Regions from separate parts of the Niveibacterium sp. genome, predicted to be linked through region 1. Evidence: predicted binding sites of a transcription regulator. Region 1 holds the regulator's gene; each other region holds the start of a gene.
The links. The regulator FNR, encoded in region 1, switches genes on or off when oxygen is low (the NO sensors DNR and NnrR bind a similar motif). The targets are predictions, from matches to a motif close to TTGANCTAGNTCAA.
Positions count from the first base shown of each region.

Region 1 (9,972 bases):
GATCACTGAGTACTACACCGGCACCGACTACAAGCCCGTGCAGCACATCGCCCAGGCATCGACCACCGGCCACGGCACCAACATCATCGCGGGCCTCGGTGTATCGATGAAGTCCACCGCTTGGCCGGTGCTCTTCGTGTGTGTCGCGATCTTCGTCGCGTACTGGCTCGCGGGCCTGTTTGGCATCGCCGTTGCGGCGACCTCGATGCTCAGCATGGCGGGCATCGTCGTGGCGCTCGACGCTTACGGCCCGATCACCGACAACGCTGGTGGCATCGCCGAAATGGCAGAACTGCCTGACAGCGTTCGCGACATCACCGATCCGCTGGATGCCGTTGGCAACACCACCAAGGCCGTGACCAAGGGTTACGCGATCGGTTCGGCTGGCTTGGCCGCACTGGTGCTGTTCGCCGATTACACCCACGCGCTCGAGACCAAGGGGCTGCATGTCAGCTTCGATCTCTCCAACCACATGGTCATCATCGGCCTCTTCATCGGCGGCCTGATTCCCTACCTGTTCGGCGCGATGGCGATGGAAGCCGTTGGCCGTGCTGCGGGCTCGGTGGTTGAAGAAGTGCGTCGCCAGTTCCGCGAGATCAAGGGCATCATGGAAGGCACGGGCAAGCCGGAATACGGTCGTGCCGTCGACATGCTGACCAGCGCCGCGATCAAGGAAATGATCGTCCCGTCGCTGCTGCCGGTGGTGGTGCCGATCCTGGTCGGTCTGCTGCTCGGCCCGGCCGCACTGGGTGGCCTGCTGATGGGCACGATCGTGACCGGTCTCTTCGTTGCAATCTCGATGTGTACCGGTGGCGGTGCATGGGATAACGCGAAGAAGTACATCGAGGATGGTCACTTCGGCGGCAAGGGCTCGGAAGCACACAAGGCCGCCGTGACCGGCGACACTGTGGGCGACCCGTACAAGGACACTGCCGGCCCCGCGGTCAACCCGCTGATCAAGATCATCAACATCGTCGCGCTACTGATCGTGCCGCTGCTGTAAGCACCTCAGATACGAGACAAGAAAAACGGCCGCATTCAGCGGCCGTTTTCAATTCAGGCGCCGACTTCACCCGGCGCCGGCAACACTGCAGCACATTCAGTCTGCGTCGAACCCCGCATCGCGGATCGCAGCCTTCAGTGTGTCAAGCGCAACGCTTTGCGGATCAAAGCGCACGCAGGCCTCTTTCAACTCCAGCGATACCTGCGCCTCAGCAACACCCTGCTGCGCCAGCAGCACCCGCTCCACCGAACGCACGCAACCTTGGCAGCTCATGCCGCCAACCGAAATCTTCGCAGTATCCATCGTCGTCACCTCGCCACCATCACCGGGCAGTGGGCAAGCTGAACCACTCGCGCCGCCACCGACCCGATCAACACTTTCTCAAGCACGCTGTGCCCGCGCGCCCCCAACCAAATCCAGTCACACCCCCGGTCGACCGCAAACGCGACGATTGTTTCCGCGGGGTGCCCGATCAAAACCTGCTCCTCGAAGCTCAGCCCGGCCGCACGCAGACGGCTTGCCGCCGGCGCCATCGCGATCCGCCCTTCGTCGCTGTAGTAACGGTCCAGCGCGCTCGTTTCAACATGGCGAGTCGCAAAGGTCATTGGTACCGGGTTATGCACCGTAACCAGCACGATCGCGGGCGGCGCGGCAAAGAACTTTACCGCGCGCAGCAGCGCGTCCACGGCGGCAAGCGATGCCGCAGAACCATCCGTAGCAAGTAGGATTTTCATTGCGATCCCTTTCTTATACGTGGCAGATCACGCCCTGCCACAGTTTGCCACCCAAGGTGGCTGCATTCGCCAACCCGAATACCCCGAAGCCCAGCACCACGAGCCCGGCGCCAAAACGCAGCCACGACCGCTGCAACCAACTGCGTAGCCGCGCAGCAAACAATCCGGCCAGCATCAGGTTGGGCAGGGTTCCCAGGCCGAACGACAACATCAGCATCGCGCCGCGTGCCGCGGAGCCGGACACCAAGGCCGTCGCGAGGATGCTGTAGACCAGGCCGCACGGCACAAACCCCCATACCAAGCCAAGCGGATAGGCATTGAGCGGCGTGCGTGCCGGAATGAAGCGCGCACCGTACGGCCGCAACTTCGCCCACAAGCGGCCGCCAAGCCGCTCAATCGGCGCAAGTGGCGCAGTAACGCCCGCCAGATACAGCCCGAGGAGTACCAGCAGCAGATTCGCCAGCACGTAGAAGGTGATCTGCACCGGCAGCAAGCGATTGAGCAGAAAGCCGGTCGAGCCAATCGCACCGAGTACGGTACCGGCAAACGTATAGCTGCTGATGCGCCCAAGGTTATACGCCAGATGGATCGGCCACATGCGCCGGGCCTGCCCCGGCGCGTTGACCGTCAGTGCGGCAACCAATCCGCCGCACATGCCGACGCAGTGCGTTCCACCCAGCAAACCAATCAGCGCCGCAGCAAGGTATCCCGCTTCAGGCATCACGCAACATCCCGGTACCGCCCCGAGGGGCAATCCGTAAGTTTAGCGGCCGCCCCGCGCTCAGATCACCTTGGAGTAGCGAACAACCTCGCGATCACCGCGCAGATGTGCGTCGAACACCATCGCAAGCACACGTGCCAACATGCGTCCAGGGACCGTTACCTCAACGCCTTTGTCGGTCACGACACAGAGCCCGTCACGTTCGCGCGCCCGCAAGGCTTCGATCTCGACGGCAAAATACTCCGCGAAGTTGATCCCCCACGCCTGCTCGAAGGCCGCGTAATCGAGCGAGAAATGGCACATAAGGCTCTGGATGACGGCATAGCGGAGCTGGTCGTCGAACGTCATCTCGTAGCCGCGCACGATCGGCAGTTCATCGCGATCGAGCGTTTCGTAGTAAGCCTCAAGCGTCTTCGCACTCTGTGCGTAAGCCGGGCCCACCTTGCCGATGGACGAGACGCCAAACCCCAGCAGATCGCAGTCCGAGTGTGTCGAATAGCCTTGGAAATTGCGGTACAGCCGGCCGTTGCGTTGCGCCACCGCCATCTCGTCGTCCGGCTTCGCGAAGTGATCCATGCCGATGAACACGTAGCCCGCCTGGGTCAACTTCGCGATCGCCATACCAAGGATCTCAAGCTTCTGATCCGCACTCGGCAAGTCGTCGGCGTTAATCCGCCGCTGCGGCATGAAGCGCGTCGGCAGATGGGCGTAGTTGTAAAGCGCCAGCCGATCCGGCCCGATTTCGAGCACACGGTCGAGGGTCTGGCTGACGCGCTCAACGCTCTGGAAGGGCAAGCCGTAGATCAGATCGATGCTCACCGAGCGGAAGCCATTCGCCCGCGCCGCAGCGATGACTGCCGCAGTCTCCTCGACAGACTGGATGCGGTTCACAGCTTTCTGCACCACGGGATCGAAGTCCTGCACCCCAACGCTCATGCGGTTGAAGCCTTCCGCACCAAGCAACGCAACCGTCTCGGCCGACACACGGCGCGGGTCAACCTCAATCGAATATTCACCCCCCGGCATCAGCGTGAAATGGCGACGAATCGAGCGAAACAAATCGCGGATCTCGCTGTCCGAGAGGAATGTTGGCGTGCCGCCGCCCCAATGCATTTGTGAAACTTCGTGCGAGCCGGCAAGCTGTCCGGCGACGAGGCCCATCTCTTTGTCAAGATAGCGCAGGTAGCGCTCGGCCCGGCTGTGATCCTTCGTGACGATCTTGTTGCACGCGCAGTAGAAGCAGACCGTATCGCAGAATGGAATGTGGAAATATAATGAGAGGGGTTTCTTCAGGCCGCCCTGCGCGCGCAGACCAAGATGTCTTGCGTAGTCGCTACGCCCGAAGCCCTCGTGGAACCTGTCCGCAGTCGGATACGACGTGTAGCGCGGACCGGAAACGTCAAAACGTTGGATGAGATCGCGGTCGAAGACCGGCGTCTGCTCATTCTGATTCATTGTTTATTTTTTCTCTCTGTGGATGCCGGAAGGTGTCATGAACTCGGTCGGAGCCGTTTGATTGCCATCAACTAGCCCCCTTGGAGCACCCGCCTTGGAAAAACCCGCCACGATTCCGCTGACGGCCGTCAATCTTCGCACCGCGTGCACCCAATGTAACCTCAAGGAGCTTTGTCTTCCCGTTGGTCTTGATGATGTTGATCTCGAAAGGATCGACGGCCTCATCACGGCACGCAAGAAGGTCAAGCGGCAACAGCACCTGTACCGGGCTGGCGAACCCTTCGAGGCGATCTATGCGATCCGCACCGGTTTCTTCAAGACCGACATCCTGACCGAAGACGGCCGGGATCAGGTTACCGGCTTCCAGATGGCCGGCGAGATCCTGGGGCTCGACGGCATTTCGAGCGATCGGCATGTGTGCAATGCCGTCGCGCTTGAGGATTCCGATGTCTGCATGATCCCGTTTGAGCGGCTCGAAGAACTCTCGCGCCGGATCGAGCCGCTGCAGCGACAGTTCCACAAGTTCATGAGCCGCGAGATTGTGCGCGAGCAGGGCATCATGATGCTGCTCGGTTCAATGCGCGCGGAAGAGCGGCTTGCGGCCTTCCTGATCAACCTGTCGCAGCGCATGCGCTTGCGCGGTTATTCAGCGTCTGAGTTCCATTTGCGCATGACGCGCGAGGAGATCGGCTCCTACCTCGGGCTGAAGCTGGAAACGGTCAGCCGGGCCTTCTCGAAGTTTCAGGATGACGGACTTATCAGCGTGCACCAGAAGCACATCCAGATTCTGGATGCCGATGGTCTGCGCCGTCTGATCGGTCGCGCAAACGTCTGATCACGCCCAGGGGTTCGGCCGCTTTGTCAGCGCGACCGACACGATGTAGCCCAGCACCAGCAAAGCGGCCGCAAACGCGGCCGCTTTTGTTTGGCGAGTGCGCCCGCGTTTCAACGCGTATGTGCCCAACACAATGTACGCGAGCAGGCCCAACACCTTTGCGGTAAGCCAGTCGTCGTGAAACGGCGCAGCACGAAGCGCCCAAGCAAGAGCAACCGCGGACCCCAGCAAACCGGTATCGACGATGTGCGGCACCACCCTCACCCACCGGCCACGCACCCAGCCTGCTCCCATCAACACACCGACACCTCTCGCGACGAACCCCGTTGCCGAAAGCACAACGAAGCTGACATGAAGGTGCTTGAGCAGCAGGTAATCCATCGATCTCCCTAGCGTTCCATGACGTAGTCACCGGGCGCCGCGGCCAGCGCAGGAAAGTCATTATTGCTGACTGGCGGCGGCGCGATACGTTCACCGCAGCGCTCATCCAGCCAACAGAACCAATCATCCCACCAGCTGCCGACCCGGTGCTCCGCACGACCCCTCCAACCATGCGCGCTATCGGTGCGGTGCGCAGCCGCAATCCAGTACTCGCGTTTCGGAGGCTGAACCGGCGGGTTAACGATACCGAGGATATGGCCGCTCGACGAGAGCACGAAACGCTTGTCCCCGCGCACGAAGTTGGCAACCCGGAAAGCTTGCCGCCAGGGCGCGATGTGGTCATCTTCGGCGGCAACGGCATAGAGCGGCTGCGTGATCCGACCAAGATCCAGCGCTTCACCGGCAACCGTCAGCGCATCGGGCTCGATCAGGCGATTCCTCAGGTACAGCTCGCGCAGATACCAGGCGTGCATCGCATAGGGCATGCGCGTGGTATCCATGTTCCAGTACAACACATCGAACGAGGGCGGCTTCTCGCCCATCAGATAGCCCTGAACCACGTACTGCCAGATGAGCGGGTTCGACCGAAGCAGGCGGAACGAGGCCGCCATGTCGCGGCCGTCGAGATACCCCCGCTGCTCCATGGCCCGCGTCAGATAGCGAACGCTTCCCTCGTCGATGAATACCTCGACATCACCCGGCTTCGCAAAGTCGACCAGGGTCGTGAACAGTGTCCAATGCGCAACCGGTATGGCTTCAGCCGTGTAATGGCGGTTGGCCCACGCCATGTACATCGATAGCGCGGTGCCGCCGATGCAGTAACCGACGGCGTGCACCTTCTCCGCACCCGACAGTGCGCGGGCAGTCTCGATCGTAGCCGCGACGCCTTCCTGCAGGTAGTCATCGAATCGGACATCACGCAGCGCAGCGTCCGGGTTCTTCCATGAGGTGATGTAGACGTCGAAGCCCGCGTCACGCAGATGGCGCACCAAGCTCTTCTTAGGCGTCAGATCAAGGATGTAAAACTTATTGATCCAAGGCGTCACGATCACGACCGGCATGCTGCGCACAGTATCGGCGGTGGGCGTGTAGTGGATCACTTCAACCAGACGGGTGCGAGCAACCACCTCACCCGGCGTCGTTGCCAGATTGCGCCCGACTTTGAAGTCCGACGGGTCGGCCATGCGGATGTCGCCGGCACGCAGATCGTCGAGAAAGTTCTGCCAACCTGCTCGCAGCGTCTGACCTTGGCTGGCGGCCGCGGCGCGCTGGGCAACCGGATTCAGGGCCAAGAAATTGGTCGGCGCAACTGCGTTCAGCCACTGCCGCCACCAGAACGCAGCGCGGCGTCGCTCGGTGCCCGACAAGCCCGGCGTGGCATACAGCATGTCCTGCGTATGCCGCGTTGACAGCAGATACCACTGCTTCAGCGCTGCCCACGAAGCGTTCTGCGACCAAACGGGATCGGAGAACCGGGTATCGTCCGCTTGCGGACGCACCACATCAGGAACATGAGCGCCAGCGGCGCGCGACAAACTGTTGCATGCCAGCGCCCAAGCGTCCGCCGAAAAACGGCTCCAGCGCTCGGCGAACTCCAGTGGATGCAGACACCAGGCGATTTGCGCATGCACCACTGGCGCAACAACGCCCAGGGGGTCTACGCTTGCAGCCACCTGTTGCCCCACCACGCCAAGCGACAGCTTGTGCTCTTCAGCACGCCCTTCGCCGCCTACGACTGCGTTTTCACCCGATTCCATGATGCCTCCTGCCCTGAACTCCCCATTTCATGTTACTCAGCGGGGAAGCAATGGACATTGCGGTGCAGCACGCGATTGACCGGTGTCAACGCCTCCGTATGGCCGCCGCCTAAGATCGATTTGCCGTATATCGCCGGAGGTCAGAAGATGTTCAAACACATTCTTGTTCCAACGGACGGGTCGGAATTGTCCAGCAGTACCGTCTCACGCGCGATCGAATTCGCCAAGGAGGCCGGTGCGCGCATCACCTTCTTCTTCGCCCAACAGGAGTATCCGATTCCGCTCTACGGCGAAGGGGCGCTACTGGTGCCAGTTACGCCAGACCAGTTTGTCGACGCCACAAAGAAGGAAGCTGAACGGATTCTTGCGCTGGCGCGCGCCGAGGCCGAGAAAGCCGGCGTCGCCTCCAATAGCGACACATCCGTAAGCGACCTGCCTTACGAGGCCATCATCGAAGCAGCGAAGACGCACGGATGCGACTTGATCTTCATGGCATCGCACGGCCGCAAGGGCGTTGCAGGCTTCCTGCTCGGGAGCGAAACGCAGAAGGTACTGACACACACCACGGTGCCAGTTCTGGTCTACCGCTGATCCGAAAAGGCAATGCGCCGCATGCACGGCGCATTGCTCAATGCATATGCGCGCCGTGATGTGGACGCGGTGGCAGGTGGTTAATTTCCTGCGGCGTGCGCATGTAAAACAGCGTTGCCAAGCTTGATGCTGCGCAGATTGCCCAGAATCCAACGAATCCGATCGAGTACGTCGCGATCGGTGAGAACTCAACCTGAGCGCCGAAGAGATAGAACTCGGCCGGGTTGATTACGGTGAAGAAAAGGGCCTCAGCGACCACCGCGACCCAGAACGAGGGCCAAAGAACCAGAACCAGTTTCTGCATCGTTCGCCTCCAGGGCCGACGTGCTGCCATTGAGCGCGCCAACCGACTCTCCGCTACAGAACGAGCCGGCCCATGATCTGGCGCGGCGCCCGCCCAACATACGCGATGCTGGGCGAAGCATTATCGTCGCCGGTCCGATTCTCTTGTCAAGCGCCCGGCTTCAGCGCAAGCGCGGTGGCAGTCGGCACCGGCGCACTGACTGCAATCCGCCAGGTCTGCGCTTCGTCTTCAACCAGAAACTGCCAACGCCCCGCAGCAAGCGGATGCATCACGCCACGATAGACGTCGTCCGTGCGAACAAGAGTGACTAGCTGATCCTGGCCAGCGATCGTGGGGTGGGCAATGCGAAGACGCAACTGACTCGGCATCACGTAGCCCTCATTCGCCCTCAAGACGAGAGAGACTCCGCCTCCTTCGACCGTCAACTCGCCCTTGAGCCCTGCCCGCCTGGCGGTCTCTTGCCGCTCAAGCGTGCGGTTGATCGCCAGGCCTTCCTTGTAATAGTCATCGACGACCAAGCCGTCGGTATTGTGGGCGGCAAGGTAGAAGGTAATGAAACCAGCCACCACTACGGTGCCGGGCAGCCCCATGAGAATCCAGGGCCAGGGTTCCCGATACCAGGGGCGGAGGGGCTTGGTTGAATGCATTGTCGGATTCATGGCATCAGGAAAGTAGATTTTTCGCGGAGGACTACTTCGTTGTCGGTGGTGCGCAATTCGAAGTAGATTTTGTGGGCGCCCTTCGGTGCGATATCCGGCGGCACACGCACCTGAACGGTTACCGTTTTTGTCGCGGCCGGTTCCATCTGCACCTTTGCATCGCCAATCAGGCGAACACCTTCCATGCCGGTCACCGAGATCTCGGCGCTGCGCGCACTTTCAGCCACGTTCATCAGCTGCAGCGTATAGGCGTTTTCGATCAGACCATCTTCCACCTCACGCGCCATCACCGAGCGGTCGCGAATGATGTCCATCCGCACCGAATGACGGGAAGCGATACCCCACACAAACGCCACGCAGATACCGCATAGCACCGCGGTGTAAATCAGGGTACGCGGCCGCATCACATGCGCAATGATGTCCTTGCGGCCCCAGTGCTTCTTCACGGCGTTCTCGGTCGAGTACCTGATCAGGCCGCGTGGATAGCCCATCTTGTCCATCACCTGATCACAAGCGTCAATGCAGGCAGCACAGCCGATGCACTCGTATTGCAGGCCATCCCGGATGTCGATCCCGGTGGGGCACACCTGAACACAGATGCCGCAGTCCACACAGTCACCAAGGCCCTGCGCTTTATAGTCGCTGGCTTTTTTGCGCGATCCGCGCGGATCACCGCGCTCCTGATCGTAGGTGATGACCAAGGTATCCGGATCGAACATCACGCCCTGGAAACGTGCATAGGGGCACATGTACTTGCACACCTGTTCGCGCATCACGCCGGCCATCAGATAGGTGAAGCCGCCATAGAAAGCGATCCAGAACATCTCCCAACCACCGAGCTGGCCTCGCGTAAGATTCGGCAGCAACTCCTTGATGGGCGTGAAGTAACCAACAAAGCTGATGCCGGTCCACAGCGCCAGAGCCCCCCAAACGAGGTACTTCGCCGTCTTCCGCGTTACCTTATTCAGGCCCCATGGCGCCGAATCCAGCTTGATCTGCTGGTTACGTCCGCCTTCGATCTTCTGTTCTATCCACAAGAACATCTGCGTATAGACCGTCTGCGGGCAGGCGAAGCCACACCACAAGCGCCCCGCTATCGCCGTGAAGAGGAACAGGGCATACGCGCAGATGATGAGCAGGATCGCGAGATAGAAAACATCCTGTGGCGAGAAGACCAGCCCGAAGATGTAGAACTTGCGGTGAGTCAGATCGAACAGGACAGCCTGGCGGCCGTTCCACTCCAGCCAACATCCGCCGTAGAAGACAATCTGAGTGACCCAAACGAGAATCCAGCGCCAGGTCGCGAAAATGCCGGTAACGGCTCGGGGATAGACCTTTTTTCGGACCTCGTAGAGCTCCTCCTCCTGGGTCTCGACCGGGCGGATCGGTATTGTCTTTGGCTTGACCTTCGGTTTGGGCGTATGCCCCTCGGCAGGACGCTGCACTGAATCGTTCATGGCCCCTCAGCCCACAAAACTCGTAATGTAGAAAAAAGTCACCCGAGCACAGGCTCGGGTGATCTTGGCTTACTC
Region 1 is NZ_JAYRDJ010000007.1:78,109-88,080, reverse strand. Features, by position in the region: gene ACE3P0_RS07275 (sodium-translocating pyrophosphatase) at 1-1,003, shown strand, start outside; gene ACE3P0_RS07270 (heavy-metal-associated domain-containing protein) at 1,100-1,306, opposite strand; gene ACE3P0_RS07265 (universal stress protein) at 1,312-1,737, opposite strand; gene ACE3P0_RS07260 (sulfite exporter TauE/SafE family protein) at 1,751-2,458, opposite strand; gene hemN (oxygen-independent coproporphyrinogen III oxidase) at 2,519-3,913, opposite strand; gene fnr (fumarate/nitrate reduction transcriptional regulator Fnr) at 4,008-4,748, shown strand; gene ACE3P0_RS07245 (SirB2 family protein) at 4,749-5,129, opposite strand; gene ACE3P0_RS07240 (PHA/PHB synthase family protein) at 5,138-6,886, opposite strand; gene ACE3P0_RS07235 (universal stress protein) at 7,034-7,477, shown strand; gene ACE3P0_RS07230 (hypothetical protein) at 7,515-7,781, opposite strand; gene ACE3P0_RS07225 (FixH family protein) at 7,928-8,428, opposite strand; gene ccoG (cytochrome c oxidase accessory protein CcoG) at 8,437-9,897, opposite strand.

Region 2 (9,972 bases), on a different contig from region 1:
TGGCGCACACCTTGTCGCCCATCATGCGGATGGTGTCGGGGCGCGGACCGATGAAGACGAAACCGGATTTCTCCACGCGCTCGGCGAAGTCAGCGTTCTCGGACAGGAAGCCGTAGCCCGGGTGGATCGCTTCCGCATCGGTCACTTCCGCTGCGGCAATGATGGCCGGCACGTTCAGATAGCTTTGGGCCGACGGTGCCGGGCCGATGCAGACGGATTCGTCCGCGAGCTTGACGTACTTGGCCGAGATATCGGCCTCGGAGTGCACTGCAACCGTGCGGATGCCAAGCTCGCGGCAGGCGCGCAAGACGCGCAGCGCGATCTCGCCCCGGTTTGCAATCAGGACTTTTTCAAACATGAGGCATGTGTCCGTGAAAGGTGAATAGGGTCGGTAGGGGGAGGGCTTGCGCCCGAACCCTTAACCGATCACGAACAGCGGCTGGCCGTATTCGACCGGCTGGCCGTTTTCAACCAGGATCGCCTTGATCGTGCCCGTCGCGTCGGACTCGATCTCGTTCATCAGCTTCATCGCTTCGATGATGCACAGCGTGTCGCCGGTCGAAACCGACTGGCCGAGTTCGACGAAGGGCTTCGCCCCGGGCGCCGACGTGCGGTAGAAGGTGCCGACCATCGGCGACTTGACGACATGGCCCTCGGGCTGTGCCGGCTCGGCCGGTGCAGCGGCGGCTGCGGCAACCGGTGCGGGCGCTGCCGCCAGCGGGGCCGGCGCAGCGTAGTAATGTGCCTGGGCGCCATTCGGTGCGCCGAGATGCTTCGCGATGCGGACTTTTTCTTCGCCCTCGGTCACTTCCAGTTCAGAAATGCCCGACTCCTGGACGAGGTCGATCAGCTTCTTGAGTTTTCTCAGGTCCAATTTATTACTCCCTCACGTGGATGCCGGCCCGCCTTTTGTCAGGGGAGGCGGTGACGGCTTAGTTTTCGCGAATGCGGTTGAGTGCGTATTCGAGCGCGAGCACATAGCCCTGCGCGCCGAGGCCGCAAATCACGCCCACCGCGATCTCCGAAAAGTAGGAGTGATGCCGGAACGGCTCGCGGGCGTGGATGTTCGACAGGTGCACCTCGATGAACGGGATCTGCACCGCAGAGAAAGCGTCGCGCAGCGCGACGCTGGTGTGGGTGTAACCACCCGGATTGATCAGGATGAAGTCCACGCCTTCGCTGCGCGCGGCCTGCACCCGGTCGATCAGCTCGCCTTCGTGATTGCTCTGGAAGGATTCGAGCAACACGCCATCGGCACGCGAGCGGGCCGTGAGCATGTCGTGGATGTCCGCCAGCGTCGTGCGGCCGTAAACCTCCGGCTCGCGCGTACCGAGCAGGTTCAGGTTCGGCCCGTGCAGCACGAGGATGCGGCGCTGCGGCGGTGCGGCAGAAGTGCCCTTCGATTTGCGATTGGAGGTCGCCATAACCGACAAGTTTGCCGGAAATCGACGAAGATGACTACCGTCGAGGCAGGAACCAACGAAAATAACCCGCCGCATTCATGCGGCGAGTTCGCTGCACGATGCCACTCGAAGCCCCGCTTTGCAAGCGTGAAGGCGGGCTGATCAGCGCTGAATCAGATCCTGCAGTAGTTTCTCCAGCGCATCCTCCTTGAACGCGCCGAGTTTGGTTTGTGCGACGCGGCCGTCGGGGCCGATCACGATCGAAAACGGCAGCCCTTGCGCGGCATTGCCGAGCGCGACGCTGAGATCGACCAGCTCTGCGCCGCCGATCAGCAGCGGAAACGAGAGCTTGTTGGCGGCGGCGTAATCGCGCACGGCATCGGCTTCGTCGATGCCGATGCCGACGATCTGCACGCCTTTACCGCCCCATTTCCGCTGCGCCGCGTCGAGCAAGGGCATTTCCTTGCGGCAGGGCGGGCACCAGGTTGCCCAGAAGTTGATCACCAGCACTTTGCCCTGCCATTGCTGAAGGGCTTGGGGTCGGCCGTCCGAATCTGGCAGCTTCAATGCCAGTAGTTGCTGACGGGCGCCATCGCTCACTTTCGGCGCGGGCGTAGCCTGGTCGATATGGCTTTGGGCGCGCCATCCGGCGTAGCCAGCGATGGCCGATACGCCAATGATCAGCGCAGCGGCAATGCCGCGTCGTGCAGAGGGATTCATTCTTCGCGTTGGGCCGATTCGGCGAGCAGGGCTTCGACGGCGGGCAGTTTGGCACGGTCCGAACCGTTGCGACGCGGGATGCGCTCGGCGAGGGGGCCGAACACGCAAAGCTTGACCGGCACTTCGTCCCACTCGAAGGCGAGGATGGCCTCGGGCGACTCCGGGCCGGGTCTACGCACTTCGCGGTGTTCGTAGTCGAGCGCCTGATTCAGCAGGAAAATCTCGACTTCCTTGGCGCTGTCGGCGAACAGATCGATCTCGACTTCCGAAAAGCCGTTTGCTGAGCCATCCAGTACCGCGCCAGTGAGTGCCGGGCGCCAGGGCGCGAGCAGGCGCATCACCTCGCAGGCGGTTTCGCGCATTGTTTCCAGACGTTCTTCGTGTTCGTCGTCGGGGTAAAGCGCTTGGTACTCGCGCAGCGCGGCGTCGATTTCCGCGTTGTTCGGCATCGCTTCGCCTTCGGTCACGCCGAGCTGGCGGGCGGCCTTGCGCTTGGCGAGGCCGTAGTCGGCGATACCGTCTTCGGCCATCAGTCTGGCGGCCAGTGCGGCAACGTTCTGGCGCAGCGAACTGCGTTGGGGCGGTGCATCGAGCGGCATCGGGGTGGGGCGCGGGGCCTCGGCTACAATTGGGCCTATTCTAACCACTCCCCGCGCGCGCTCTCCGGGCTGCGCTGTTTCTGATGCACATTCACATTCTTGGTATCTGCGGCACCTTCATGGGCGGCATCGCCTTGCTCGCCCGCGCAGCAGGCCATCGCGTCACCGGCTGCGATGCCAATGTCTACCCGCCGATGAGCACGCAGCTGGCCGAGCAGGGGATCGGTCTGATCGAAGGCTTCGATCCGTCGCAGCTGGATCAGGCGGCGGATATGTACGTGGTGGGCAACGCGGTGTCGCGCGGCAACCCGCTGCTCGAAGCGATTCTCGACCGCGGCCTGCCTTATACCTCCGGGCCGCAGTGGCTGGCCGAGCACATCCTGCCGGGTAAATGGGTGCTGGCGGTTGCCGGTACGCACGGCAAGACGACCACGACATCGTTGCTGGCCTACCTGCTGGAATCGGCCGGGCTGAACCCGGGCTTCCTGGTTGGCGGTGTGCCGAAGGATTTCGGTGTGTCGGCACGGCTCACCGAATCGCCGTTCTTCGTGATCGAGGCGGACGAGTACGACACGGCGTTCTGCGACAAGCGCTCGAAGTTCGTGCACTACCGCCCGCGTACAGCGATCCTGAACAACCTTGAGTACGACCACGCGGACATCTTTCCGGATCTCGCCGCGATCGAAACCCAGTTTCACCACCTGGTGCGCACGATTCCGCGCCTCGGGCGCGTGATTGCAAACGGTGCCGAGGCGAGCCTGAAGCGCGTGATCGGCCGCGGCTGCTGGAGCGAGCTGGAATGGTTCGACGAGGCCGGCGCGTGGCATGCCCGCGAGGGTGACACTGCGGCGGAGGCGGTCTTTTCCTTGGGTGACGCGGAACTCGGCCGTGCCGACATGCCACTCGCCGGTTCGCACAATCGCGCCAACGCGCTGGCTGCGATTGCGGCGGCCCGCCACGTCGGTGTGCGTCCGCAGGATGCGATTGCCGCGCTGCCGGCTTTCAAGGGCATCAAGCGACGGCTTGAAGTGCGTGGCGTCGTGCGCGGCGTGACGGTGTATGACGACTTCGCCCACCACCCGACCGCGATTCAGACCACTGTTGAAGGTCTACGCCGGCGGCAGCCGCAGGGGCGCATTCTCGCGGTGCTGGAACCGCGCTCCAACACGATGAAGCTCGGCACGATGAAGGATCGTCTGGCACCCAGTCTCGCGCAGGCGGATTTCGTCTATTGCTATGCGAACAATCTGGGGTGGGACCCGGCAGAAGCGCTGGATCCGTTGGGTGACCGGGCGCAGACCTTTGAGTCGATCGATGAACTTGTGCGTGCTGTAGTGCAGCAATCCAGCGCGGGCGACCACATCCTCGTGATGAGCAACGGGGGCTTTGGCGGTGTTCACCAGAAGTTGTTCGATGCGCTCGCAAACACCTGATCCCTTGAGAGCAAAGCAGAAAGGCGCCTCCGGGCGCCTTTTGTTTTTGTGCTGTGTGAGCGGTGAGTGTTTAGGCAGATTGATATGGCGACGCAGCATGCGCGTCTGCGCAACACGTTGATATGAATCAACATTTGTTGCTGTCGGCGCCAGCGCTGTGGCACCATCAAAACAGGACGCGGAAGAACGGCCCGAAAGGGCGTCGTTCCCCCGCGCGGGAGTTGGAGTTGCGGCAAGCGGTCGTGTGAGGCGTCGCGAGGTCGGGTGCTCACGGACTGCAAAGCTGTCGTCAGAAGCAGCACTCATCCGGTGTTTTTCGAGGACCCATGAGGCATACCACTCGCGCATCAGTTCCACTCGCCATGGCGCTCGTCGCCGGCACCGCGTCGGCTGCCGACGCACGCTACAACCTCCAGCCCCCTGTTACTGGCATCGCCGAGCAGATCTACGGCATGCATTCGATGATGCTGGTGATCTGCCTGCTGATCTTCATCGGCGTCTTCGGCGTGATGTTCTGGTCGGTGTTCCGGCACCGCAAGTCCAAGGGCGCTGTCGCAGCCCACTTCCACGAGAACACCGCCGTCGAAATCGCATGGACCGTCGTGCCGGTGCTGATCCTGCTTGGCATGGCCTACCCGGCGACGAAGACTGTGATTTCGATGAAGGACACCTCGAACCCGGACATCACGATCAAGGCCACCGGTTACCAGTGGATGTGGGGCTACGACTACCTCAAGGGCGAGGGGGAGGGCGTGCGCTTCATTTCCACGCTGTCTACGCCTCGCGAGCAGATCGACGGCGGGGCGGCGAAGGGAGCCAACTACCTGCTCGAAGTCGACAACCCGGTGGTCGTGCCGGTGGGTAAGAAGATCCGCATCCTCACCACCGCGAACGATGTGATCCACGCCTGGTGGGTGCCAGCCTTCGGCGTGAAGCAGGACGCCATTCCCGGCTTCATCCGCGACACCTGGTTCCGTGCCGAGAAGGAAGGCGTCTATCGCGGCAACTGCGCCGAACTGTGCGGCAAGGAGCACGGCTTCATGCCGATCGAAGTGCATGTGGTGTCCGCCGCGAAGTACGCCGAATGGGTGGCGGCGCAGAAGAAGCGCATGGCCGCCGAAGCGCAGCCCGCGGCCCCGCAGGCCGCCGCCAACACGGCTGCGTCCGGTTGATCACGCACCGAATCCGAGACAGGAGCTAGAGCATGAGTGCGGTCCCACACGGCCTTGAACACGGACACGAACACCATCACCCGAGCGGGCTGATGCGCTGGATCACGACGACCAATCACAAGGACATCGGCACGATGTACCTGATCTTCAGCTTCATCATGTTCCTCTCGGGGGGCGTGATGGCGCTGACGATCCGCGCGGAGCTCTTTCAGCCCGGCCTGCAGGTGGTGCAGCCGGAGTTCTTCAACCAACTCACCACCATGCACGGGCTGGTGATGGTGTTCGGCGCGATCATGCCGGCCTTCGTCGGCTTCGCGAACTGGCAGATCCCGCTGATGATCGGCGCGAGCGACATGGCCTTCGCGCGGATGAACAACTGGAGCTTCTGGCTGTTGCCGCCGGCTGCGATCCTGCTGATCGGATCGTTCTTTGCGCCTGGTGGCGCATCGGCCGCCGGCTGGACGCTTTATGCGCCGCTGTCGATCCAGATGGGCATGGGCATGGACATGGCGATCTTCGCCGTCCATATCATGGGCATCAGCTCGATCATGGGCGCGATCAACATCGTCGTGACGGTGCTGAACATGCGTGCGCCCGGCATGACGCTGATGAAGATGCCGCTGTTCTGCTGGACCTGGCTGATTACCGCCTACCTGCTGATCGCGGTGATGCCGGTGCTGGCGGGCGCAGTGACGATGATCCTCACGGATCGGCACTTCGGCACCAGCTTCTTCAACGCGGCCGGTGGCGGTGACCCGGTGCTCTACCAGCATGTGTTCTGGTTCTTCGGGCACCCCGAGGTGTACATCATGATCCTGCCGGCTTTTGGCATCGTCTCGCAGGTTATTCCGACCTTCGCGCGCAAGCCGCTGTTCGGCTATGCGTCGATGGTCTACGCGACCGCTTCGATCGCGATCCTGTCGTTCATGGTGTGGGCACACCACATGTTCACCACCGGCATGCCGGCGACCGGCCAGCTGTTCTTCATGTACGCAACGATGCTGATCGCGGTGCCGACCGGCGTGAAAGTGTTCAACTGGGTCGCGACGATGTGGCGCGGCTCGATGACCTTTGAGGCGCCGATGCTGTTTTCGGTCGGCTTCCTGTTCGTCTTCACGATGGGCGGCTTCACCGGGCTGATCTGCGCGATCGCGCCGATCGACATCCAGATCCAGGATACGTATTACGTCGTGGCGCACTTCCACTATGTGCTGGTTGCCGGCTCGCTCTTCGCGCTGTTCTCCGGCGCCTACTACTGGCTACCAAAGTGGACCGGCCACATGTACGACGAGCGCCTCGGCAAGCTGCACTTCTGGTGCTCGATCATCTTCTTCAACATCACCTTCTTCCCGATGCACTTCCTCGGGCTGGCCGGCATGCCGCGGCGCATTCCGGACTACAACCCGATGTTTGCGGACTTCAATGCCATCGCCACGATCGGCGCCTTCGGGTTCGGGCTTTCACAGTTGATCTTCCTCTTCACGGTCATCAAGTGTGTGCGCGGTGGTGAGAAGGCCGCAGCCAAGCCTTGGGACGGTGCCGAGGGGCTTGAGTGGACGGTGCCGTCGCCGGCGCCGTACCACACCTTTGAAGAGCCGCTACTGATCAAGTGAGCCGGTCGATGACGAAGAAGAGCAGTGCGCGCAGCAATCTGAAGACAGCCATGGGGCTGGGCTCGGTCGCGCTGGTGTTCTTCTTTGGCGTGATGCTCAAGTACTGGTTGCAGAACCACCAATGAGCACACCGGAACGCGCCTCGGAAAATCGTCGTCTGTTGCTGCGGCTGGCGATCGCGGCGGTCGCGATGTTCGGTTTTGGTTTCCTGCTGGTGCCGTTCTACAACACGATCTGTGAGGTCACCGGCATCAATCGCCTGATGAAAGCGGATGCGCAGGCGGCCAACAGCCAGGTCGATGCCTCGCGCACGCTGACCGTCGAGTTTGACGCCAACACCCACGCGTTGCCGTGGCGCTTCTCGCCGCAGCAGTCGAGTGTGAGCACGCACCCCGGCGCACTGGTGCGGGTGGATTACGTGCTGGAGAACACCACGGACAAAACGGTGGTGGGGCAAGCGATCCCGAGCTATGGGCCACGCGTCGCCGCGCAGTACGTGAAGAAGCTCGAGTGCTTTTGTTTCCAGCAGCAGACCCTGGCGCCGCACGAGCGCCGTGTCATGCCGGTGGTCTTCGTGGTGGACGCGGCGCTGCCGGCTGAAGTGAATACCGTGACCTTGTCGTACACCTTCTTCGAGGTGGAAGGCGCTGCGCCTGTGGCCGCCGCGGGGCGGGCCGGGTGACGACAACGCCGCGGGCCGGCTTCCTGGCAACGCTGCGTGCGGTGTTGTGGTCGTTCATCGGTGTGCGCAAACGACAGGATTATCAGCAGGACGCGAGTTCGCTGAATCCGCTTGCGGTGGTGGTGGCGGGCTTGATCGCGGGTGCGTTGTTCATCTTCACGCTCGTGATGGTTGTGTCATGGGTTACGGCGTCGCCTTGAAGGCGCCGACATAAAACAGCATCGACAGGGAGACGCACAGATGAGCTCCACGCTCGAAAAGTATTTCGTACCCGAGCCCTCACGCTTTCCGATCTTCGGCTCCGCCGCCTTGTTGCTGATCGGTGCGGGTGCGGCGATGTGGCTCAACCGGGTATCGCCCGGTTCCTGGATGGTGGCGGCCGGGTTCGCGACGCTGATCTACATGCTGTTCGGCTGGTTCGGCCAAGTGGTGCGCGAATCCGAAGGCGGCAAGTACGGCGCGCAGGTTGACCGTTCGTTCCGCTGGAGCATGGGCTGGTTCATCTTTTCGGAGGTGATGTTCTTTGCGGCCTTCTTCGGCGTGCTCTTCTACGTTCGCGTGCTGGCCTTGCCTGAGCTGGGTTCCGGCAAGTCCGCGATGCTGTGGGACGGGTTCAAGAGTGCCTGGCCCAACGCCGGCCCTTACGCGGAAGAGGCCTTCACGCCGATGGCGGCGTGGGGGATTCCTGCCATCAATACCGCGATCCTGCTCAGCTCGGGCGTTACCCTAACTTGGGCGCACTGGGGTTTGTTGAAGGGTGCGCGAGGGCAGTTGATCAAGGGGCTTGTGCTGACGGTGCTGCTTGGCGTGATCTTTCTGTGCCTGCAGGCTTATGAGTACCACCATGCCTACGCCGAGATGAACCTCACGCTGGCATCCGGCATTTATGGATCGACGTTCTTCATGCTCACCGGCTTTCACGGCATGCATGTGACGATTGGCGCGACGATGTTGATCGTGATCCTCGCGCGCAGCATCAAGGGGCACTTTACGGCGGAGCGCCACTTCGCCTTCGAGGCGGTGGCGTGGTACTGGCACTTCGTCGACGTCGTGTGGCTGTTCCTGTTCGTCGTCGTCTACTGGCTTTGATCGCGGCGGGCGTCAGAGCCTGCCGTTGACCAGGCCGAAGTGATAGCTCGCCATCAGCAACAGGAACAGCAGCAAGGACATGCCGACCCGTATCGACAAGGCCATCGCCGTGCGCTGACCCGCACCGCGATCCTTGAGCAGGAAGCCCAGCGCGGAAGCCAGGCTTGCCACGATCAGCAGCAGAAACACGATCACCAGAACGCGCATGTCTCACTCCGGAATGCTTGTCACGCAGTGTAGTTCAGCCCCGGCGGCTTCGGCCAGCCGGCGTGCCGCGTTGCGCCGCGCGGTGGCGCTGCTGGCGGGCTTCGCGTGCTGCGTGTTGTTCCTCGCACTCGGGCGTTGGCAAATGCAGCGCGCCGACTTCAAGGCATCGCTGGCCGCATCGCACGCCGCGGCCGGCGCCGCGCAGGCGCTTCCCGCTTCCGCCGATGCAACGCATTACGACGGTGCGCGGGTGTCGGTGCGCGGGCACTGGTGGGTCGAGCGCAGCGTCTGGGTCGATAACCGGACTCACGCTGGCCGCGCCGGCGTGCATGTCGTCACCCCGCTGGTGCTGGCTGACGGCAGCTGGCTGTTCGTCAATCGAGGCTGGGCGCCGATGCCGGCCGACCGCGCACAGCTCCCCTTGCCGCCCCTGCAAGTTGGAGAGCAAACGCTGCTTGGCGTTGCGGTGCTGCCATCAACGCAGGGCTTCACGCTGGCTGGCGGCGATGCGCGCGAGGCGCTGTGGTCGCGCATCGATGCGACGCAGATGCAGCGGCGGGCGGGCGCCGCAAAGGCCTATCCACTTTTGCTGCAACTGGAAAGCGACGTCGGGGACGGTCTCGTGCGCGAATGGGCGCCGCTGGCCTTCGGGCCGGAGAAACATCGCGGCTATGCGATGCAATGGTTCTTGCTCGCCGCGTTGGCGGCTGGACTGACGCTGTGGTTTGGAATGAGGAGTCTGCGACGTGATGAAGCCTGATGCCCGCCGCACTTTGCTGTTGATCGCGGCTGTATGTGCTGCGCCGGTGATCGCCAGTTACACGCTTTACTGGTTCGGACGCGCGCCGGGCGGCGCCAACTACGGTGAGCTGTTGCAGCCAGCACCATGGCAGCCGGGGCGCATGGTCGAACTCGGTGGCCGCGCGCTGGATCCGGCGAGTCTGAAGGGGCGTTGGTTGATGGTCTACGCGGCCCCATCGGCGTGCGATGCGACTTGTCGGCACGATCTCTGGATCATGCGCCAGGTACGTACGGCGCAAGGCAAGGAAATGGA
Region 2 is NZ_JAYRDJ010000010.1:79,565-89,536, forward strand. Features, by position in the region: gene accC (acetyl-CoA carboxylase biotin carboxylase subunit) at 1-358, opposite strand, end outside; gene accB (acetyl-CoA carboxylase biotin carboxyl carrier protein) at 419-874, opposite strand; gene aroQ (type II 3-dehydroquinate dehydratase) at 933-1,424, opposite strand; gene ACE3P0_RS09090 (TlpA family protein disulfide reductase) at 1,566-2,123, opposite strand; gene ACE3P0_RS09095 (hypothetical protein) at 2,120-2,722, opposite strand; gene mpl (UDP-N-acetylmuramate:L-alanyl-gamma-D-glutamyl-meso-diaminopimelate ligase) at 2,806-4,155, shown strand; gene coxB (cytochrome c oxidase subunit II) at 4,482-5,327, shown strand; gene ctaD (cytochrome c oxidase subunit I) at 5,360-6,940, shown strand; gene ACE3P0_RS09115 (cytochrome c oxidase assembly protein) at 7,062-7,622, shown strand; gene ACE3P0_RS09120 (DUF2970 domain-containing protein) at 7,619-7,822, shown strand; gene ACE3P0_RS09125 (cytochrome c oxidase subunit 3) at 7,863-8,711, shown strand; gene ACE3P0_RS09130 (DUF2909 domain-containing protein) at 8,724-8,918, opposite strand; gene ACE3P0_RS09135 (SURF1 family protein) at 8,917-9,678, shown strand; gene ACE3P0_RS09140 (SCO family protein) at 9,665-9,972, shown strand, end outside.
Region 2: coxB (cytochrome c oxidase subunit II) is a predicted target of FNR. The motif match lies at 4,273-4,286, and genes of this name have one in related genera.

Region 3 (9,972 bases), on a different contig from region 1:
CTTAGCGCAGGAATTCGAGCAGCAGGCGGTTAAACACGGCGGGCTGCTCGACGTTCGACAGGTGGGCGGCCTGTTCGATCACGTGCAAGTCTGCACCCGGGATGCCCTCGGCCAAGGTTCGCGCCATTGCCAAGGGCGTACCAACATCCTGTTCGCCGACCACAACCCGCGTCGGGGCCGCGATCTGCGACAGACGATTCGTGGTCGCCAGCCCGGCGATCGCGTGGCAGCAACCCGCATAGCCCTTGCGCGGGGTCGTTTCGATGATGCGGCCGATTTCGCAAACGCGCTCCGCGTGGCTTTCGCGATACGGTGTGGTGAACCAGCGCTCAAGGGTGGCCGGCACCAATCCATGCAGCCCGTCTTCCAGCACCGTCCTGATCCGTGCCGGCCACTGCGCGGCCGACTCCGGCGGGTAGCCGCTCGATGTATCCGCCAGCACCAGCCGCCCGACGCGTTCAGGCCAGCCCAGCACGAGATGCTGCGCAATAAAACCGCCAAGCGAAATCCCGACCACATGGCTGCGCTCGACATGCAGGGCATCCCACATCGCGACGATGTCGCCGGCAAGCATGTCAAGGGTGTAAGCACCTTCGGGCGCATCGCTGCGGCCGTGGCCGCGCAGATCAGGCCGCAGCACGGTGAACCGCTGCGCCAGCGCCTCGGCCTGCGCATCCCAGATCGTGTGGTTCGCGCCCAGCGCGTGCAACAGCGTCACACAGGGGCCATTACCCTCTTTGCGGACATGCAGTCGCAGCCCGTCGAGTTGCAGATCCATGCTTCCGACTCCCTGCCGTTTGAGATGGCCGGAACCTTTGCCGGCGCGAAGTGCCAGAGAGCCGCGGCGCTGCGTGTTTGACGAGGATTGCTGCGGCGCCACAGCGACTGACCTAGATCATATTCATTTTCTGCACGATCCTTATACTCCGCGGAAAACATACGCAGGCCGCTGCCGCCAACCGATACGCGCACATCCCCGCGTGGATCCCGAAGGCTCCCCCGACACTGCGCCCGATTCCCCTTGATGCAGGAGCATTGTAATGACCGTTACGAATGTCGCCGAACTCGACGCCCTCTTGGTGCGAGTAAAGGCTGCCCAGCAGAAGTTCGCCAGTTTCTCCCAGGAGCAAGTTGACCTGATCTTCCGCAGCGCGGCGCTGGCTGCTGCCGATGCGCGTATCCCGCTGGCGAAGATGGCCGTCGAGGAAACCCGCATGGGCATCCTGGAAGACAAGGTCATCAAGAACCACTTCGCCTCCGAGTACATCTACAACAAGTACAAGGACGAGAAGACCTGCGGCGTGCTGGATGAAGAGCCGGAATTCGGCATCATGACGATCGCCGAGCCGATCGGCATCATCTGCGGCATCGTCCCGACGACCAACCCGACCTCCACCGCCATCTTCAAGGCGCTGATCGCACTGAAGACCCGCAACGGTATCGTCTTCTCGCCGCACCCCCGCGCGAAGAAGGCCACCTGCTACGCAGCCAAGCTGGTGCTGGATGCAGCCGTTGCCGCTGGCGCACCGAAGGACATCATCGGCTGGATCGACGAGCCGACGGTTGAGCTGTCGAACGCGCTGATGCGTCACCCCGAAATCAACCTGATCCTCGCCACCGGCGGCCCCGGCATGGTGAAGGCCGCCTACTCGTCCGGCAAGCCGGCGATCGGCGTGGGCGCGGGCAACACCCCGGCCGTGATCGACGAAACCGCAGACATCAAGCGCGCGGTCGCTTCGATCCTGATGTCGAAGACCTTCGACAACGGCGTCGTCTGCGCGTCGGAACAGTCCGTGATCGTGGTCGACAAGGTGTACGACGCAGTGCGTGAGCGTTTTGCCCACCACGGCGGCTACATGCTGAGCAAGAAGGAAACCGAGGCTGTCCGCAAGGTCATCCTGGTTGATGGTCACCTGAACGCCGCAATCGTTGGCCAGTCCGCGATCAAGATCGCCGAGATGGCCGGCGTCACCGTGCCGCCCTTCACCAAGGTGCTGATCGGTGAAGTGACCGACATCAACGACGCAGAAGCCTTCGCACACGAGAAGCTCTCGCCCTGCCTCGGCATGTACCGCGCCAAGGACTTCTACGATGCCTGCGACAAGGCTGTCGCACTGGTCACCATGGGTGGTATCGGCCACACCTCGGCCCTCTACACCGACCAGGATCTGCAGCAGGATCGCATCCGCCACTTCGGCGACAAGATGAAGACCGCGCGCATCCTGATCAACACCCCGTCGTCGCAAGGCGGCATCGGTGACCTTTACAACTTCCGGCTTGCACCCTCGCTGACGCTGGGTTGCGGTTCGTGGGGCGGCAACTCGATCTCCGAGAACGTCGGTCCCCAGCACTTGATCAACAAGAAAACCGTTGCGAAGCGAGCCGAGAACATGTTGTGGCACAAACTTCCGAAGTCGATCTACTTCCGCCGCGGCTGTCTGCCGTTCGCCCTTGACGACCTGCAGGGCAAGAAGCGCTGCATGATCGTGACCGACCGTTACCTGTTCGAAAACGGTTATGTCGATGAGCCGGTCCGCCTGCTCAAGAGCCTGGGCATGGAAGTCGAAGTGTTCTTCGAAGTCGCCGCCGACCCGACGCTGGCCGTGGTGCGCAAGGCCCTGTCGCTGGCCAACGCCTTCCAGCCGGACGTGATCCTGGCGCTGGGCGGTGGTTCGCCGATGGACGCTGCGAAGATCATGTGGGTGATGTACGAGCATCCGGAAGTCGCGTTCGAAGACCTCGCGCTGCGCTTCATGGACATCCGCAAGCGTATCTACAAGTTCCCGAAGCTGGGCGTCAAGGCGATGATGGTTGCGGTGCCAACGACCTCGGGTACCGGTTCGGAAGTCACCCCGTTCGCCGTCGTGACCGACGAAGTGACCGGCGTGAAGTACCCGATCGCCGACTACGAACTGACGCCGAGCATGGCGATCGTCGACGCGAACCTGGTCATGAACATGCCCAAGTCGCTGACCGCCTTCGGTGGTATCGACGCCGTGACCCACGCGCTCGAAGCCTACGTTTCGATCATGGCCAACGAGTACTCGGACGCGCAAGCCCTGCAAGCGCTCAAGCTGCTGAAGGACTACCTGCCCTCCGCCTACGAAAATGGCGCCAAGGATCCGAAGGCCCGCGAGCAAGTGCATAACGGCGCGACCATCGCCGGTATCGCGTTCGCCAACGCCTTCCTGGGTGTTTGCCACTCGATGGCGCACAAGCTCGGTGCCGAGTTCCACATCGCTCACGGCCTGGCCAACGCGCTGCTGATCTCGAACGTGATCCGCTACAACGCGGTCGACATCCCGACCAAGCAGGCTGCGTTCTCGCAGTACGACCGTCCGAAGAGCGTTGCCCGCTACGCCCAGATCGCCCGTCACCTCGGCATCGAAGCGTCGCGTGACCACGAGCGTGTCGAGAAGCTGGTCGAGTGGGTTGATGGCCTGAAGAAGACCCTCAACATCCCGGCATCGATCCAGGCTGCTGGCGTGTCCGAAGCCGACTTCCTCGCCAAGGTCGACAAGCTGGCCGAAGATGCGTTCGACGATCAATGTACCGGCGCCAACCCGCGCTACCCGCTGATCAGCGAACTCAAGCAGATCCTGCTCGACAGCTACTACGGTCGCGCCTACGTCGAAGCGTACGAACGCGAAGAAGAGACAGAAGCCGCTCCGGTGGCTGCCAAGAAGGGCGGCAAGAAGGTTGCCTGATCGCTTCGGTTGAAGTCGTAAAGAAAAGCCCCGGGTGCGAACCCGGGGCTTTTTGTTTTCAGTGACTCAAACGCCAGCGCCGCCTACTCGAAAGCCACGCTGCGCGTGATCGAATCAGGGGCTTGGCGTCACATGTGTGGCCGGGTACTCGACGAAGCCGTTCTGGCGGCAGAAGCTCAGCAGGCGAATGCCGGCCGCGTGCGCGATCCGAATTGCCAGCGTCGTGGGCGCCGATATGGTTGCCAGCACCGGCACGTTCATGCGCGCACACTTGCGCACCAACTCGTAGCTCGCGCGGCTCGTGAGGAAGACGAGACCGCTCGACGGCGCAACGCCGGATTTCGCCATCCAGCCGAAGAGCTTATCGAGCGCGTTGTGCCGTCCGACGTCTTCGAACACACGCACGATCTCGCCTTGCGCATCGCACCAGGCGGCCGCGTGTGCGCATCCGGTCGCGCGCGTCAGCGCCTGTTGCGCCGGCAAACCTTCAAGGATGCGCTGCAGGCGCGGATGATCGAGCTCGAACGTCGGCGCCGCACTCACCCGCTCCGGTGTCAGATCGAGCAGCCCCAGACTCTCGGTGCCACACACGCCACAGCCGGTGCGCCCGGTGAGGCTGCGTCGATGCGCTTTCAAACAGGCAAATGCGGACTGCGCGATTTGGAGCTGCACCTCGACGCCGTCTGCATGTGGCAGCACCTCGATATCGAAGACCTCGTGCCGGTCCTTGACGATACCCTCCGACAGCGCAAAGCCCAGTGCGAAACAGTCCAGGTCGGCAGGTGTCGCCATCATCACTGCATGCGAGATGCCGTTGAACACCAGCGCGACCGGAACTTCTTCCGCGACCTCGTCGGCGCAGTCCTCCACGCCGCCTGGCGAGTGGCGCAGGATGCGGACCTCCTGCAAGGCGTCCGGAAGGCTCTCTAACACATCGTCGGACATGAACGTCCTTCTGTTGGAGCGAAACGCGGCGACCGGGCGGTTAAGCCCGGCCGCCGCGGCGGTCAGTCGGCCATGGCCGCTTTGCGCATGCCGGCCTTCATCTTGCTGTACTCAGTCTGGACATACTTCTCAGCCCAGGCCTGATCCGCAATCGCTTCAACCTTGACCGCGCTGAACTTGTACTCCGGCGTCTTGGAGATCGGGTCCACGTGATCGACGGTCAGTTCGTTGCAGGCGCCGATCCACCACTGGTAGGTCATGTAGACCGCGCCCTTGTTGACGCGGTCGTTGTGGTTGGCGCGGGTGATCACCTTGCCGCGGCGCGACGACACCCAGACCAGGGCCTGGTCCTTGACGCCATAGGTCTTCGCATCGTCCGGATGGATCTGCACATAGCCCGGCTCGTCGGCCAGCGTCTGCAACGCGGTGCAGTTGCCAGTCATCGAACGGCAGGAGTAGTGGCCAACCTCGCGCACCGTACAGAGGCCAAGCGGGTAATCGGCATCCACCTTCTCCAGCGGCGGGCGCCATTCGGTGCCGAACAGCAGTGCCTTGCCGCTCGGGGTGTCGAACTTGTTGCCCTTGTAGAGCCACGGCGTGCCGGGGTGGTCCTCGCTCTCGCAGGGCCACTGCACATAACCCAGGTCGGCCATCTTCTCGTAGGTCGCACCGGTATACAGATGGCACAGGCCACGCAGCTCGTCCCAGATTTCCTGCGCGTTGTTGTACTTCATCGGGTAGCCCATCGCCGTCGCCAACAGACTATGGATTTCCCAGTCGTCCTTGACGTCACCCTTCGCATCGACCGCCTTGTAGCAGCGCTGGAAGCCGCGGTCGGCGCTGGAGAACACGTTCTCGTGCTCGCCCCAGGACGTGGCCGGGAAGATCACGTCGGCCATCATCGCGGTCTTCGTCATGAAGATGTCCTGCACGATGATGAGTTCCAGCTTCGAGAAGGCCTCGCGCAGCATGCCCAGATCCGGGTCGGTCTGTAGCGGGTCTTCGCCGAAAATGTAGTAGGCCTTGAGCTTGCCTTCGTGGATCTTGTGCGGCACTTCGGTGATGCCGAAACCCTTCTCGGCAGGGATGCTCGGCACACCCCAGGCCTTGGCGAACTTCTCGCGCGCTGAGGCATCGGTGACCGGGTAGTAGCCCGGCAGCGTGTTGGGCAGCGCGCCCATGTCGCAAGCGCCCTGCACGTTGTTCTGACCGCGTACCGGACCGACGCCGACGTTCGGCCGGCCGAGATTACCGGTGATCGTGGCGAGGCTCGATAGTCCCTTCACCACATCCACCGCCTGCCCCCACTGCGTGACGCCCATGCCCCACAGGATCGTCGCGCTCGGCGCCCCCGCATACATGCGCATCGCATCACGCACCAGTTGCGGATCAAGCCCGGTGATCTCGGCGGTGTATTCCGGCGTGTACTTCGCGACCGCCGCCTTGTACTCCTCGAAGCCTTCGGCGTACTGCGCGACGAAGTCGGGCTTGTAGAGGTTCTCGTTGATCAAGACGTTGGCAAAGGCGTTCACCAGCGCCATGTTGGTGCCGTTCTTCAGCGGCAGGTACAGATCGGCAAGGCGCGCGGTTTCGATGTAGCGCGGGTCGCAGACGATGATCTTGGCGCCCTTCTCCTTGGCCTTGATGATGCGGCGCGCGACGATCGGGTGCGAATCGGCCGCGTTGTAGCCGAACACCAGGATGCACTTGGTGTCTTCGATCTCGTTGATCGAGTTGCTCATCGCGCCGTTGCCCAGCGTGACCATCAGGCCGGCCACCGAGGGGCCGTGGCAGACGCGCGCGCAGCAGTCGATGTTGTTGGTGCCGATCACCGCGCGAGCGAACTTCTGCGCGATGTAGTTCGACTCGTTGCCCGTGCCGCGCGACGACCCGGTGACCATGATCGAATCCGGCCCGTGCGCGGCCTTGATCGCCTTCAGGCGCGTCGCGGCGAAGTCGATTGCCTCATCCCAGGACACGGCCTCGAAGTCGGCACCGCGCTGGCGGCGGATCATCGGCTTGGTCAGGCGCGGCGTCAGCAACTTGGTGTCGTTGAGGAAGTCCCAGCCGTAGTAGCCCTTCAGGCACAGCTCGCCTTCATTGGTGACACCGTTCGCGCCCTCGGCGCCGACGATCTTGTTGCCTTCGACCAGCAGGTTGATCTTGCAGCCCGAACCGCAGTACGGACACACCGTAATGACCTTCTTCATCTCACAAGTCCTTTTCCGGGAGGGATTCGAATTCAGTTCAGAACTGCACGCCGGCAGCCAGATCGAGCGCCGCCTGGGCCTGACGCTTGCGCAGCGTCGCGGCCATGCGATCCTTGTCGATCAGGTGCAGCGCCTTGGTCGGGCATGAGGGAATGCACGCCGGGCCTTCGGCACGATCGATGCAGAGATCGCATTTCTGCGCCTCGGATTTGGTCTTGCGCGATGCAAGCACCGAGTCCGAAGCCGCCGCCGCAGGCGTTGTCACCACCGTCATCGCGCCGTAGGGGCATGCCACCACACAGGTCTTGCAGCCGACGCAGCGCTCTTGCAACACCTGGACGCTGTCCTGCGCATAAACAATTGCGCCGCTCGGGCAGGCGCGCACGCAGGGTGCGTCATCGCACTGGCGGCACAGGATCGGCGTCGTGATCGTGCCACTGCGAACCACCGTTAACCGCGGCGCAAAGGTCCGCGGAGTCAGCCCATCGCCGGAGTCTCCGACCGGATGCGCCATCGCACAGGCAATCTCACAGGTACGACAGCCGATGCACTTGCTCGCCTCGGCGATGACAAACCGGTTCATGCGTAAACTCCTGACAAGGTGAAGGAAGCCGCCAGCGGGGAGTGCGTCGCCTGCGCGCCTCAAACTTTCATCATCAGCGCATTCGAATCGCTGCAAATAGACAGGGATCAATGTTTTCGCGCCGACAATTCGCCGATTCGGGGCACAAGTGGGAACCGGGGTCTTCAGTCTGCAGGGCTCGCCAAATGCATATACGCGCGCGTGTTGGCGCACGCGCTGGCTGGCCACACTGCCCGCGCGGACGGCGGCCCCGGCACACTTGACGATGGTCAGATCAGCGCCAAGCTGCCGCGGCCGCTGGTCGTGGATGTTGGAGAATGCGCCGATGCATGAACTGTCTCTGGCTGAACGCGTGATCGGAATCGTCGAGGGGGCGGCCCGCAAGGCAGGCGCCCGGCGGGTGACCCGCATCGCGCTGGAAATCGGTGCGCTGGCGCATGTCGAGGCGGAGACGCTGCAATATTGTTGTGAGGTCGTCAGCCGCGGCACGCTGGCCGAAACGGCCAGCATCGAGGTTCAGCGCAGGCCCGGCCGGGCCTGGTGCGAGACCTGCGCAGCAGAGGTCGAACTGGAGCAGATCGGCATGCCCTGCCCAGATTGCGCCGGATTCCGCCTGAAGGTGACGGACGGCGACCAGATGCGAGTCGTGGATGTGGTGATCGAGCCCGGCGAGCCCGCCTGATTGGGGCGACACGGGATCGGGCAAGAATCGGAGATGGTGCGATGTGTGTGACCTGCGGATGCGGAGGCGGTGACGCCCAGATCGACGGACACGGAATGCGCTATGCACGGCCGCGGCGCAGTGCCGCCGCGCCGGCTAGCACCCCGGCATTCCGCCCGGCACACGGCCCCCTCGACGCCCGCCATGCCCCCGGCACCAGCGAGGCGCAGATCCTGCGCATCGAGCAGGACATCCTCTCTGACAACGACACGCAGGCCAACGCCAACCGCAGCCGCTTTCTTGCGCGCGGGCTGTTCGTGCTGAACTTCGTGTCCAGCCCGGGCTCCGGCAAGACCACGCTGCTGGTCGATACGATCCGGCGTTGGGGCACGCGCTCACCGGTGGCCGTGGTCGAAGGTGATCAGCAGACCGCCTTCGATGCCGAGCGCATCCGCGCGACCGGCGCGGCTGCGGTACAGATCAACACTGGCAAGGGCTGCCATCTCGACGCCCACATGGTCGCCCAAGCGGCGGATCAGCTCGCCGAGCAGGCGCAGCTGCCCTCCGACGGGCTGCTGCTGATCGAGAACGTCGGCAATCTGGTGTGCCCGGCCGCCTTCGATCTGGGCGAAGCGCACAAGGTCGTGATCCTCTCGGTCACCGAGGGAGAGGACAAACCGCTGAAGTACCCGGACATGTTCCGCGCCGCCGATCTGCTGCTGATCAGCAAGATCGACCTGCTGCCGCATCTGGACTTCGATGTCGATCTCGCCGTGCGCTACGCGCGGCAGGTACGGCCGGATCTACCTGTGATCCAGCTCTCGACACGCAGCGGTGAGGGCTGCGAGGTCTGGCTGGACTGGCTCGGGGCCGGCGTGGCCGCCGTTACGAAGGCCCCGGCCGCTTGATGATCCGCCGGCGGCTGCGCGTCACCGGCATTGTTCAGGGCGTCGGCTTCCGGCCCTTCACTCATCGCCTCGCGCACGCGCTGAAGCTCAGCGGCTGGGTCCGCAACGACGCAAGCGGCGTCACGATCGAAATACAGGGCGACGCGCCCGTGCTGGACGCCTTCGCAGCGCGCCTGCGAACCGATGCCCCGTCTTCCGCACAGATCGACACGCTGGAGGTCGAACCCTGCGAACGCCTTGGCCAAGAGGCAGGCTTCCAGATTCTCGACAGCGAAGCGGGCGGCACGCAGCGCGCGACGATCGGGCCGGACCTCTGCATCTGCCCCGCCTGCCTCGCCGAGCTCTTCGACCCGACCAACCGCCGCTACCGCTACGCCCTCATCAATTGCACCGACTGCGGTCCGCGCTACACCATCGCCGCGCGCCTGCCCTACGACCGCGCCAACACCAGCATGGCGCGCTTCGCGCAATGCCCGGCGTGCCTGGCGGAATATCGTGCGCCACGTGACCGGCGCTTCCATGCCGAGCCGAACGCCTGCCCCAGCTGCGGCCCGCAGCTGAGCTTCTTCCGCGCAGCGGACGACGGCAAGGCGCTGCCCGTGAGCCCGGCCGTCGATCCGGTGGCAGAAGCGCTCGCGCACCTGCGCCGCGGTGACGTGGTCGCGATCAAGGGTCTGGGCGGCTTCCACCTTGCCTGCGATGCGCGCAACGCGAGCGCGGTGGAGAAGCTTCGCGCGCGCAAGAGCCGCGAAGAAAAGCCGCTCGCCGTGATGGTCGCCAACCTCGCCTCGCTGGTAGAGCTCGCAGAGTCCGGCGCGGCGGAAGCTGCCGCACTGAATGATGTCGCCCGCCCGATCGTGCTGCTACCCAAGCGCGGGAACTCCGATGCACGCCTGCCCGGCGTCGCGCCCGGCCTCGGGTGGCTGGGCGCGATGCTGCCCTACACGCCGCTGCAGTA
Region 3 is NZ_JAYRDJ010000003.1:52,577-62,548, reverse strand. Features, by position in the region: gene pcaD (3-oxoadipate enol-lactonase) at 2-778, opposite strand; gene adhE (bifunctional acetaldehyde-CoA/alcohol dehydrogenase) at 1,041-3,707, shown strand; gene fdhD (formate dehydrogenase accessory sulfurtransferase FdhD) at 3,822-4,652, opposite strand; gene fdhF (formate dehydrogenase subunit alpha) at 4,715-6,862, opposite strand; gene ACE3P0_RS04005 (4Fe-4S dicluster domain-containing protein) at 6,900-7,445, opposite strand; gene hypA (hydrogenase maturation nickel metallochaperone HypA) at 7,753-8,127, shown strand; gene hypB (hydrogenase nickel incorporation protein HypB) at 8,169-9,014, shown strand; gene hypF (carbamoyltransferase HypF) at 9,014-9,972, shown strand, end outside.
Region 3: hypA (hydrogenase maturation nickel metallochaperone HypA) is a predicted target of FNR. The motif match lies at 7,543-7,556, and genes of this name have one in related genera.